DNA from 3 places in the Nonomuraea sp. NPDC049624 genome. Region 3 is predicted to be linked to each of the others. Evidence: riboswitches for the same ligand, from Rfam matches in the RefSeq annotation. Region 3 holds a riboswitch; each other region holds the start of a gene.

Region 1 (3,264 bases), on a different contig from region 3:
TCAAGGTCATCGAGGAGAAGCTGGAGCTCTGACGGCCCGCGCCGACAAAGGCTCTGCGGCGGGTCTTGTGGCGGGTCACGCGGCGGGCTCCGGCCGGGCGGGCGTCGCGGAGCCGGTGTGGGCGGTGATCTCGGCGACGATCGCGGGCCAGAGGGGGCGGGGCAGGTCGTGGCCCATGCCGGGGTAGGTGACCAGGCGGGAGTCCGGGATGGCGGCGGCCGTGGCCCGCCCGCCGGCGAGCGGCACGAGCTGGTCGTCCTCGCCGTGGATGACCAGCGCGGGCACCTTCAGCCCGCCCAGCGCGGACGTGCGGTCGCCCGAGGCCATGATGGCGGCGAGCTGGCGGGCGGTGCCGGACGGGTCGTGGCAGCGGTCGAAGGCGAGCCCGGCCAGCCTGGTGACGCGTTCGCGGTCCAGCTCCCAGCCGGGGGACCCGAGCACGGCCCAGGTGCTCAGCGCGCCGGCGACGACCCCCTCGCGGTCGGTCGCGGGCTTGGCGAGGAGCACCGCGGCGGCCGCCTCGGTCGGCGGGGCCGCCTGCGGGCTGGGCGTGGACATGATCGAGGTCAGGCTCAGCACGCGGGCGGGGTGCCGGATGGCCAGCGCCTGGGCGATCATCCCGCCCATCGAGGCGCCGACGACGTGCGCGGCGGGCAGGCCCAGGACGTCCATGAGCCCGGCGCTGTCGTCGGCCAGGTCGTCCAGCACGTACGGCGAGGGCGCACCCCATGCGGGCACGCCCTCGTCGTGGAGGTGGGTGGACAGGCCCGCGTCGCGGTTGTCGAACCTGATGACGTGGTGGCCCTGCTCGGCCAGGAGTTCGCAGAACTCGTCGTCCCAGTGGATGAGCTGGGCGCCGAGTCCCATGATGAGCAGCAGGGGCCTGCCTTCCGGTGAGCCGAAGCTCTCGTAGGCGATCTCGATGCCGTTGGCGGCTGCGCGCTGGATCACAGCGACCAGAATGTCATTCTGGTCGCGAGGCGTAAAGAGTGGTCTGTCCGCAGATCAGTCGTTGAGGAGCTTGCGCAGACGCTCGCCGCCGAGCACCACGCCGCCGCCGGCCAGCACGAGCACGCCGGCCATCACGGTGCCGCCCATCGCGACGGTCTTCCCGACCTGGCCGCCGGCGGAACCGGCCGCGTCGTCGGCGGGCTCTTCGGCCAGCACCTTGGGGGGCTCGGCGGGGTTGTCGTCGAACCTGCCCCATGCGCCGGTGGAGAAGGCCACGGGGTAGTTCTTCTTGCCCTTGCCGTCGCCCCACTTGGTGATGACGTAGTCGATCTTGATGTGGCCCTGGCCGCCGTTGCCGTCCACGCCGAGCGTGTCGGGGTTGAAGGTGCCGCCGGTCAGCTCGGCGAAGGTCTTGGCGTCGAGGTCGAGCATGACGCCACGGCTGGAGGGCTCGCCGGGGCCGCGGTCGCCCACGAAGAACGGCATCTTCTTGCCGTTGTAGGTCACGTAACCCTCGGTCATGAGGGGCCAGCTGGGGCTGGCGGCCAGGCCCTTCTGCATGGGCTTGCCGCTGGCCGGCAGGCCGGTGTCGCCGGCGCGGCCGGAGGAGTCGTCCCAGAAGTAGGAAGCCTTCGTGGAACCCTTGAGCAGGATCTTCTGGTCGTCGCCGGTGTCGGCGTGGGCGCCGGTGGCGGAGATCGTCAGCGCGCCCATGGCGGACACGGACAGCAGAGCGAGAGAGCGCAGGCCAAATCGAGACATGAAGCAGTGAAGTCCTTCGCGAGGGGACAGGGGGAACGCGCGTGACTACGGTGCGTAACCGGGCAGAGCGCCGAAAAGGTGGTTACGCGGCGCGTGGGGGAAGTCAGGGAAGAGACCGCTCAGCAGGCGGTCGTCACTACACTGTCCGGGGGTACGACGAGGTGGTACATGCGTGAAGTCCTCTCCATCTCGCCTACCGGGTTAGCTGACGGGTTCGGGCGTGGAGATGCCCTACCGGCACGTGGCCGGATTCACCCCAATGAGATGGGTCCCCGGTTCCCGACAAGTCGGGATTCGGCGCCAGCTGTCGTCCCTCTCCTGGTAGGGACTACGCCACCAGCTGGTAATTGGTTAAGACCGTACCCAGAGATTCGGACAAATACAAACGAATCGTCATGAACCGGGTAAAGATCTACCTATCACGGCAAAGAGAAAGGGGGCACGGCATGCCGTACCCCCTGCTAAATCGGGCCTTTCAGCCGCCGCTCTTGCGCCTGAAGGATCTTTTACTCGCTGCCGGACCGTGCGCCCCGTGGATCTTCGACGGGTCCACGCCCCTGCCACCCGCGGCCGAGTCGGCCTGCTGCCCGCGCTTGCGTTCCAACGCCTCGCGGAACTTGCGCTTCATCTCGTCCTCGGGAGTCTCGCTGACTTCCGGCTCCGGTGTTTCCGCCATGAGGACCTCCTGGTTCTGGGGACATCCACAGCTTCGCACGACGTCGCTTACGACGCGAAACCGGCCTCCACTCTGCTCTCCGCGGCGGGCGCCTGCTCCAGCCGCCTGCCGGGCATCATGACCAGCGCGACCAGGGCGATCACCGCGCCCGCCACGCCCAGCGACGGGATGACCACGGCCGCCGCCGAGGCGTGCGCGGCCGCGAGCCCGTGGACGGGCGCGTCCGTGGTGATGACCGACGTGTACGCGGTGCCGGCCAGCGCCAGCGCCACGGAGCCGCCGATCTGCCGGAAGAAGGTGAGGTTGGCCGAGGCCGTGCCGATGTACCGCGGCGGGACGGCCTGCTGCACGGCCACGGTCAGCCCCGACAACATCGGCCCCATGCCGAGCCCGAGCAGCGCCATCCACCCGGCCAGCAGCAGGCCGTCGGTGCGCACGGTGAGGTTCAGGCAGAGCAGGCTGCCGGCTGCCAGCAGGAACGGCGCCCCGACCAGCCACGGCTTGTACGTGCGCGTCCTGGACATCAGCGTGCCCATGAGCGCGCTGCCCGCCACCATGGCCAGCGTCATCGGGTAGATCCTCAGCCCCGACTCGGTGGCGCTGACGCCCAGCGCCTGCTGGAAGTAGCGGGGCAGGAACACCACGCCGGCGTACATGCAGAAGGCGGTGAAGAAGGAGGTCGCGTTGACCAGCGTGTAGGTACGGTCCCGGAACAGGTGCATCGGCATGACCGGGTTCGCCGCCCGCAACTCGACCAGTACGAACGCGGCCAGCAGCACCAGCGCCAGCAGGATCGGCCCGGCCACGGACGGGGACGTCCAGGAGTTGCCGTCCAGGCCCTTCTCGGTCAGGCCGAGCAGCAGGGCGCTGATGGC
Region 2 (3,264 bases), on a different contig from region 3:
TCGCGATATCGGACGTACGGATCGCGCACAAATTGCGGATCCGAGGGATCAAAACCCAGCACGTCGGTGGCGCTCATCGGAGGTGGAACCGGGCCGCCGAATTGATCGTTTGGACCGTTCATAGCTGATCACGGCGTGCCGACATATGCGGAGTACGTCACATATAAGTGATCATGTCAATAGCACTGGTCAAGGGCGCCGATTGTCGCGCTTGACGACCTTTCCGCGATGCGTTTACCTTCACCGAGACGAGCGGCTTTGCTTCGCCTGAAAGGTCCGAGTTCTGCTGTTGGGGGGAGGGCTCCCGGTGGATGTGCTCACAGAAGGCGTTGAGCTGAGCCACGCGGATTTGGCGTTACTGGCCGAACTGGCCAGGGGGGTGACCGTCGATCGGGTCGGCAGGCGGCTGGACATCAGCGGACGGACCGTACGGCGCAGGCTGAGGGGCATCTGCGACCGCATCGGCGTGGCCACGGCGATCGAGGCCGTGGCATGGGCGGCGCGCCGCCAGCTCATCTAGCGGCGCTCATCTGGCGGCGCTGGGCGAAGTGGCGCTGGATGAAGTGGGGCTGGGCGGTGTGGCGCTGGGGCGGTGTGGGGCGCCGGTCAGTCCGCGATGCGCACGCCGCCGGCGAACGGCCGCCCGCCGATCGGGGCGACCCGCACGACGTCACCCGTGCGCGGGGCGTGGACCATCATGCCGCCGCCGATGTAGATGCCGACGTGGTGCAGGTCGCTGTAGAAGAACACCAGGTCGCCGGGGCGCAGCTGGTCACGGCTGACGTGCGTGCCGGCCGTCCACTGGTCGCCGGTGTAGTGGGGGAGCGAGATGCCCACACGCTGGTAGGCGGCCATCACCAGGCCGGAGCAGTCGTAGGAGCGCGGCCCTTCGGCGCCCCACACGTACGGCTTGAGCTGCTGGGTGAGGGCCCACTTGACGGCCTGGGCCGCCTTGCCGTCGCCGATGACCGGCAGGTTGACGCGTACGGCCCGGGTGCCGGGACGGCCGGCCTCGCCCATGGCCCGCCGGTAGAGGTTGCTCTCCACCTTGGTGACCAGCTTGGTGATCTTCGAGCGCTTGGCCTCCAGATCGGTGACGATCTTCTGGACCTCGGCGATGCGGGTCTTCGCGCCGGCCCTGGCCCGCTCGGCGGCCTCCATGGCCTTGGCGAGCTGGTTGACCTCCTCGCCCTGCTGCTGTTCGAGCGCGTACGTGGTCGCGGCCCGGTCGAGGAAGGTCTCGGGGTCGCCGGACTGGGCGAAGGCCAGGGCCTTGTCCAGGCCGCCGGTGATGTAGGCGTTCTGGGCGAGCAGCGAGGCCCTGGCGCGCCTGGCGGCCAGGTCGGACTCGCTGGTGGCCAGGATCTTCTGGGCGGAGTCGTTGGCCTTCTGCGCGGCCTTCAGCCGTTCGCGCTGCTCGTTGTACTGCTCGGCCAGCGTCTCGATCTCTTCGTGCAGCTTCTCCACCTGGTCGGAGAGCTCGGAGAGCGACGGCTTCGGGTCGGCGGCGGCGGAACCGACGGGGACGGCGAACAGCATCGCGGCGACGGTGACGCCGATGACGCCGAGGCGGCGTGCGCGCCTGGCCTGTTCCTGGGGGCGGGCGTGCCTGCCCCCCGTCTTCCCCGAGCGGTCGAGCGTCCGCTTCACCAACCGAGCTCCTCTCATCGACGCCGGCCGGGTTAGCTGACGGGTTCGGGCCGGAGCAGCCCTACCGAGATGGTCGGATTCACCCCAAGTGGCGGCGCTGGCTGCTCGCCGCCGTTGGTTCCCCGGCTTCCCTTGCGGGAATTGGGCGTGTCTTTCCGCGCGCATTACGCGGAGAACATCGTCGCTGGACACTAATGCACTCCGGGTTCACGCTCAACCGGAACTGCCGAGTCTGTAGAGGTTTCACAACTGAAGGGTCACAAGGTGATCTCGTGGGTAGCCGTACGGAAGCGGGCTTCTGCACCTTTTGTCCAGCATTCGGGGCGCTGAGGTCTGGAGGAAAGCTCCAAGTCGGCTCGTGTTCGCTCGACCACGGGATGTGATGAGATGCCCGAGACGTGGGATTTAGGGCCGAGCCGTAATGAGATCTGTACCCTGGAGAGCCATGGAGCAGGTGGCCGAAGTGGCAGTCCCCGAGACCGCGGTCGTGGTCAGGCGTGCCCGCACGCCCGACGTGCGTGCGATCAGGCGTCTCGTGGACACCTACGCGGGCGCGGGTCCGCGGCTCCTGGAGAAGGCCACGGTCACGCTGTACGAGGACGTCCAGGAGTTCTGGGTGGCCGAGCGGGACGGGGAGGTCGTCGGCTGCGGCGCGCTCCACGTGCTGTGGGAGGACCTCGCCGAGGTCCGTACGGTGGCCGTCGATCCCGCGTGCCGGGGGCTGGGCGTGGGGCGGCGGATCGTCTCGGCACTCGTCCGGCAGGCGAAGGATCTGGGGCTGCGGCGTGTATTCTGTCTGACTTTTGAGGTCGACTTCTTCGCGAGGCACGGTTTCCGCCCCATCCAGGGCACCCCGGTCTCACCCGAGGTCTACGCCGAGTTGCTGGCCTCGTACGACGAGGGTGTGGCGGAGTTCCTTGATCTGGAACACGTCAAACCGAACACCCTTGGCAACACCCGCATGCTGCTGCATCTGACATCGGGTGACGCGGACCTTGACCACTTGGAAAGGTGATTGTTGATACCTATGTCGATACGTTGGGCAGCACAGGCATGTGTCCTGACACGTGCCACATGCGCACTCGAAGCGAGGTGACACGGTGAGCACCGGACAGCCGCCGTACCCACAGGACGATTCCGGCGAGAACCCCGAGTACGGGCAGCACCACGGCCGTCGGCCCGGTGAGCCCGACCCGGACGTGACTGTGGTCGGCTACCGGGCGGACGATGCCTTCGGCCAGCCCCCATATGGTCAGCAGCAGCAACAGGGCTATGGCCAGCAACAGCAGTACGGCCAGCAACAGCAGCAGTACGGCCAGCAGCAGGGCTACGGCCAGCAGCCCCAGTACGGCCAGCAGCCCCAGTACGGCCAGCAGCCCGCCTCGGGCCAGCAGGGTTACGGCCAGCAGCCGCAGTCCTCCGGCCAGCAGTACACCCAGCCGGGCTACGGCCAGGAGGCCCAGTACGGCCAGCAGGCCGGCTCGGGCCAGCAGGGTTACGGCCAGCAGCCGCAGTCCTCCGGCCAGCAGTACACGCAGCCCGGCTACGGCCAGGACGCCCAGTACGGCCAGCAGGGCTACGGCCAGCAGCCCGCCTCGGGCCAGCAGTACGCCC
Region 3 (3,264 bases):
CGTCGAAGGAGGCGCTGGTCGTGGCCTATCTGCGGCGGCGCGACGAACGCTGGATGGCCTCGCTCACCGCGTACGTGGCGGGTGCCGGCGACCGCATCCCGGCGGTCTTCGCGTGGCTGGAACGCTGGTTCACCGAGGACGACTTCCGCGGCTGCGGGTTCGCCAACGCCTTCGCCGAGCTGGGCGCCGGTTCGGCCGCCGTCCGCACGGCGGTGCGCGAGCACAAGGAGCGCCTGCGCGCCTACCTGCGCTCGCTCGCCGAGGAGGCGGGAGCCGGGGACCCCGCCCTGCTCGCCGAGCAGTTGCTCACCCTGATCGACGGCGCCACGGTGACCGCGATGATCTCCGGGGAGCCGGGCGCGGCCCGCTCGGCCGGACAGGCCGCGGCGGTTCTGGTCCACCGGCACCGGCGGCCCTGAGACGCGAAAGAGCGCACTCCCCGCGGGGAGTGCGCTCTTCGGCAGAGCAGGATCAGGCGGCGTAGGACGGGTAGCCGTAGCCGACGACCTGCGAGGTCGGCCGGACGCGCTGCTCGACCTTGCCGTTGCCGGTGTTGCCCTCGATCGTGGAGATCGTGCCGTCGCCGTTGTCCTTGACGACGAAGCCGACGTGCTGGATGTCGTTCAGGCTCTTGCTGCCGCTCCAGGAGAAGAAGACGACGGCGCCCGGCTTGGCCTCGGTGCCCCAGCGGTCGTTGGCGGCGAACCACTTGGCGTGGGTCACGGTGTAGGCGTCCCAGCCGACCTGCGGGCGGGCGCCGGTCTGCTCGCCGACCCAGGAGACGAACATCGAGCACCAGGGGGCGTTCAGGTACATGGCGCGGTTGCCGCCGTCACGCGCGGCGGTCTCGGCGGCGCGCTGGGAGTCGGCGTACCACTTCTGGAACTTGGTGCCGCCGCCGTTGGCGTCCTCGGAGGTGCCGACCTGAGCGCGGGCCGTGGCCAGCACCTGGGCGGCGGTGACGTTGACCTTGCCCTTGGCGCTCTCGTCGGCGGCGCTGTTCTGCGCGACGCGCGGCTGGGCGGCCACGCCGGCGACCTTGGCGGTCTGGGTTGCGGTGTGGGCGGTGGCGTGGGTGGCGTCGGCGTTCACTGCCGCGTGCGTGCCGAGCACGCCGGCGACGGCGGTCGCGCCGAGAGCGATCTTGGCGAGGTCGAGCTTGTAGGCACGGTGAAGACGGTGCTTGGCCATGAGGGTGTTACTCCTTGAGCTTCCGTGCCGCTTGCCGGGTTAGCTGACGGGTTCGGGCGGGAAGCTGCCCTACGGCACCACGGTGCCGATTCACCCCATTGGACACATGGGTCCCCGGTTCCGCGCACAGGCGGATTCAGCGGTCTCTTGGTCAGGCAAAGGGCTGACGCATCGTCTTCCCGGGCCCCGGAAAGGGCCTGAAGGTATATGTGCGACGCCCAGATGCGGAGATGTCCGCATCGATTCTGTACAACACGGGTCCCGCTTGGGTAATTCCCAGGCAATGCCATCCCTACCTGGGACGACTCCCCGTTCGGCTGGGTACAACCAAGCTACCCGGCGAGTAATTCCCCGGCAAATGGCGGCAATAATTTCGACGCTGCGTGCGAGAAACGCTACGCGCCGAATCGGTTCACGCCACGTGCGCCTTTATCGCCACGCTCGTGAGCGCCAGCAACAATTCCAGATCGGGCTCGGCGTCGACCTGCACGGCGACCCAGGCGCCGTCGCGGCAGGCGTGGACCTGGTCGCACGCCCCCAGATACGGCTCCAGGCGGCCGATGGCGGGGGCGGTGAGCCGTACGTGGATCTCGTCCCGGCCGGCCAGGCGCAGGATCTCGGTTCCGTGTACGGCGAAGGCGACCTGCTGACCGGTGCCGCTGACGTTCAGCGACGGCCAGGACCGTAACTCCGCGACCGCGCGGGCCACGTAGGGTCCGCGTCGCGTGGGCGTCCGCCGCCAGGCGGAGATTCCTGCCACGCTCCAATGCTGAGCCACGGCTCACCCCGCCGTCAGCCCCCGTTCCGGAACCGTTATCCCCTCGTGAACGGGCGTGTCCGGGGTCTGACCGGCACGGTTACGGACACCTGACCGATACGTATTGACGCTCCCCCAGGCAGCGGCTACCGTCGATTCACAACTTAAAGGAAACTTTCCTAATAGTTTCCCCAGAAGTCTCCCATCCCACTCCCCACACACCCCCCAACGGATGTCGGAGCGACATGAAACACACCATTCTGAGCAAGGTCCTGGCGGGAATGGCGGCATTGGCCCTGCCCCTCACCGCGGCCGTGGCCGTCCCGACGCTCGCCTCCGCCAGCACGGTGGCGTACGCGGCGGCCTGGGCCCCGTGGACCGCCTACACGGCGGGCACGGTCGTCACCTACAACGGCGTGGACTACGTCTGCCTCCAGGCGCACACCTCGCAGCCCGGCTGGGAGCCGCCGAACGTGGCGGCGCTGTGGAAGGTCTCCGGTGGCGGCGGCACCGACACGACCGCGCCGTCGGTGCCGGGCAACCTGCGCTCGACCGGCGTCACGGACACGAGCGTGGCCCTGGCCTGGAACGCCTCCACCGACAACGTGGCCGTGACCGGCTACGAGGTCTACCGCGGCGGCACCCTGGTCACCACCGTCACCGGCACCACGTACAACGACACCGGCCTCACCGCGAACACCGCCTACAGCTACACCGTGCGCGCGCGTGACGCGGCCGGCAACCGCTCGGCCAACAGCAACCAGATCTCCGCGACGACCACCGGCGGCGGTGGCGGCGACGACAAGACCCCGCCGTCGGTGCCCGGCAACCTGCGCTCGACCGGCGTCAGCAACAACAGCGTCGCGCTGGCCTGGAACGCCTCCACCGACAACGTGGCGGTCACCGGCTACGAGGTCTACCGCGGCGGCACCCTGATCACCACCGTCACCGGCACCACGTACAACGACACCGGCCTCACCGCCAACACGTCCTACACCTACACCGTGCGCGCGCGTGACGCGGCCGGCAACCGCTCGGCCGACAGCAACCAGATCACCGCGACCACCACGGGCGGCGGCGGTGGCGGCGGCAACAAGGTGCTGGGCTACTTCGTCCAGTGGGGCATCTACCAGCGCGGCTACCACGTCAAGAACATCGACACCAGCGGCTCGGCGGCCAAGCTGACCCACATCAACTACGCGTTCGGCAACGTGCAGAACGGCCAGTGCACGATCGGCGACAGCTACGCCGACTACGACCGCTTCTACCAGGCGGGCGAGAGCGTCGACGGCGTCGCCGACACCTGGGACAACGGC

Evidence for each region. A riboswitch is a leader RNA that binds a small molecule or an ion and turns the genes downstream of it on or off. The one in region 3 is predicted to bind cyclic di-AMP.
Region 1: linked by a shared signal. The riboswitch ahead of AB0J76_RS33040 (hypothetical protein) and the one ahead of AB0J76_RS30170 (CHAP domain-containing protein) in region 3 are both predicted to bind cyclic di-AMP.
Region 2: linked by a shared signal. The riboswitch ahead of AB0J76_RS05550 (NlpC/P60 family protein) and the one ahead of AB0J76_RS30170 (CHAP domain-containing protein) in region 3 are both predicted to bind cyclic di-AMP.

What each region holds. Positions count from the first base shown of each region.
Region 1 is NZ_JBFAOR010000008.1:423,517-426,780, reverse strand. It holds gene AB0J76_RS33050 (hypothetical protein) at 1-32, shown strand, start outside; gene AB0J76_RS33045 (alpha/beta hydrolase) at 76-951, opposite strand; partial or broken gene AB0J76_RS33040 (hypothetical protein) at 1,237-1,665, opposite strand; cyclic di-AMP (ydaO/yuaA leader) riboswitch at 1,889-2,023, opposite strand; gene AB0J76_RS33035 (DUF5302 domain-containing protein) at 2,189-2,389, opposite strand; gene AB0J76_RS33030 (MDR family MFS transporter) at 2,437-3,264, opposite strand, start outside.
Region 2 is NZ_JBFAOR010000001.1:1,057,390-1,060,653, forward strand. It holds gene AB0J76_RS05540 (cytochrome P450) at 1-29, opposite strand, end outside; gene AB0J76_RS05545 (LuxR C-terminal-related transcriptional regulator) at 308-520, shown strand; gene AB0J76_RS05550 (NlpC/P60 family protein) at 607-1,650, opposite strand; cyclic di-AMP (ydaO/yuaA leader) riboswitch at 1,657-1,808, opposite strand; gene AB0J76_RS05555 (amino-acid N-acetyltransferase) at 2,096-2,665, shown strand; gene AB0J76_RS05560 (RDD family protein) at 2,751-3,264, shown strand, end outside.
Region 3 is NZ_JBFAOR010000007.1:488,842-492,105, reverse strand. It holds gene AB0J76_RS30175 (TetR/AcrR family transcriptional regulator) at 1-419, shown strand, start outside; gene AB0J76_RS30170 (CHAP domain-containing protein) at 472-1,191, opposite strand; cyclic di-AMP (ydaO/yuaA leader) riboswitch at 1,206-1,343, opposite strand; gene AB0J76_RS30165 (luciferase family protein) at 1,604-1,951, opposite strand; gene AB0J76_RS30160 (glycosyl hydrolase family 18 protein) at 2,194-3,264, shown strand, end outside.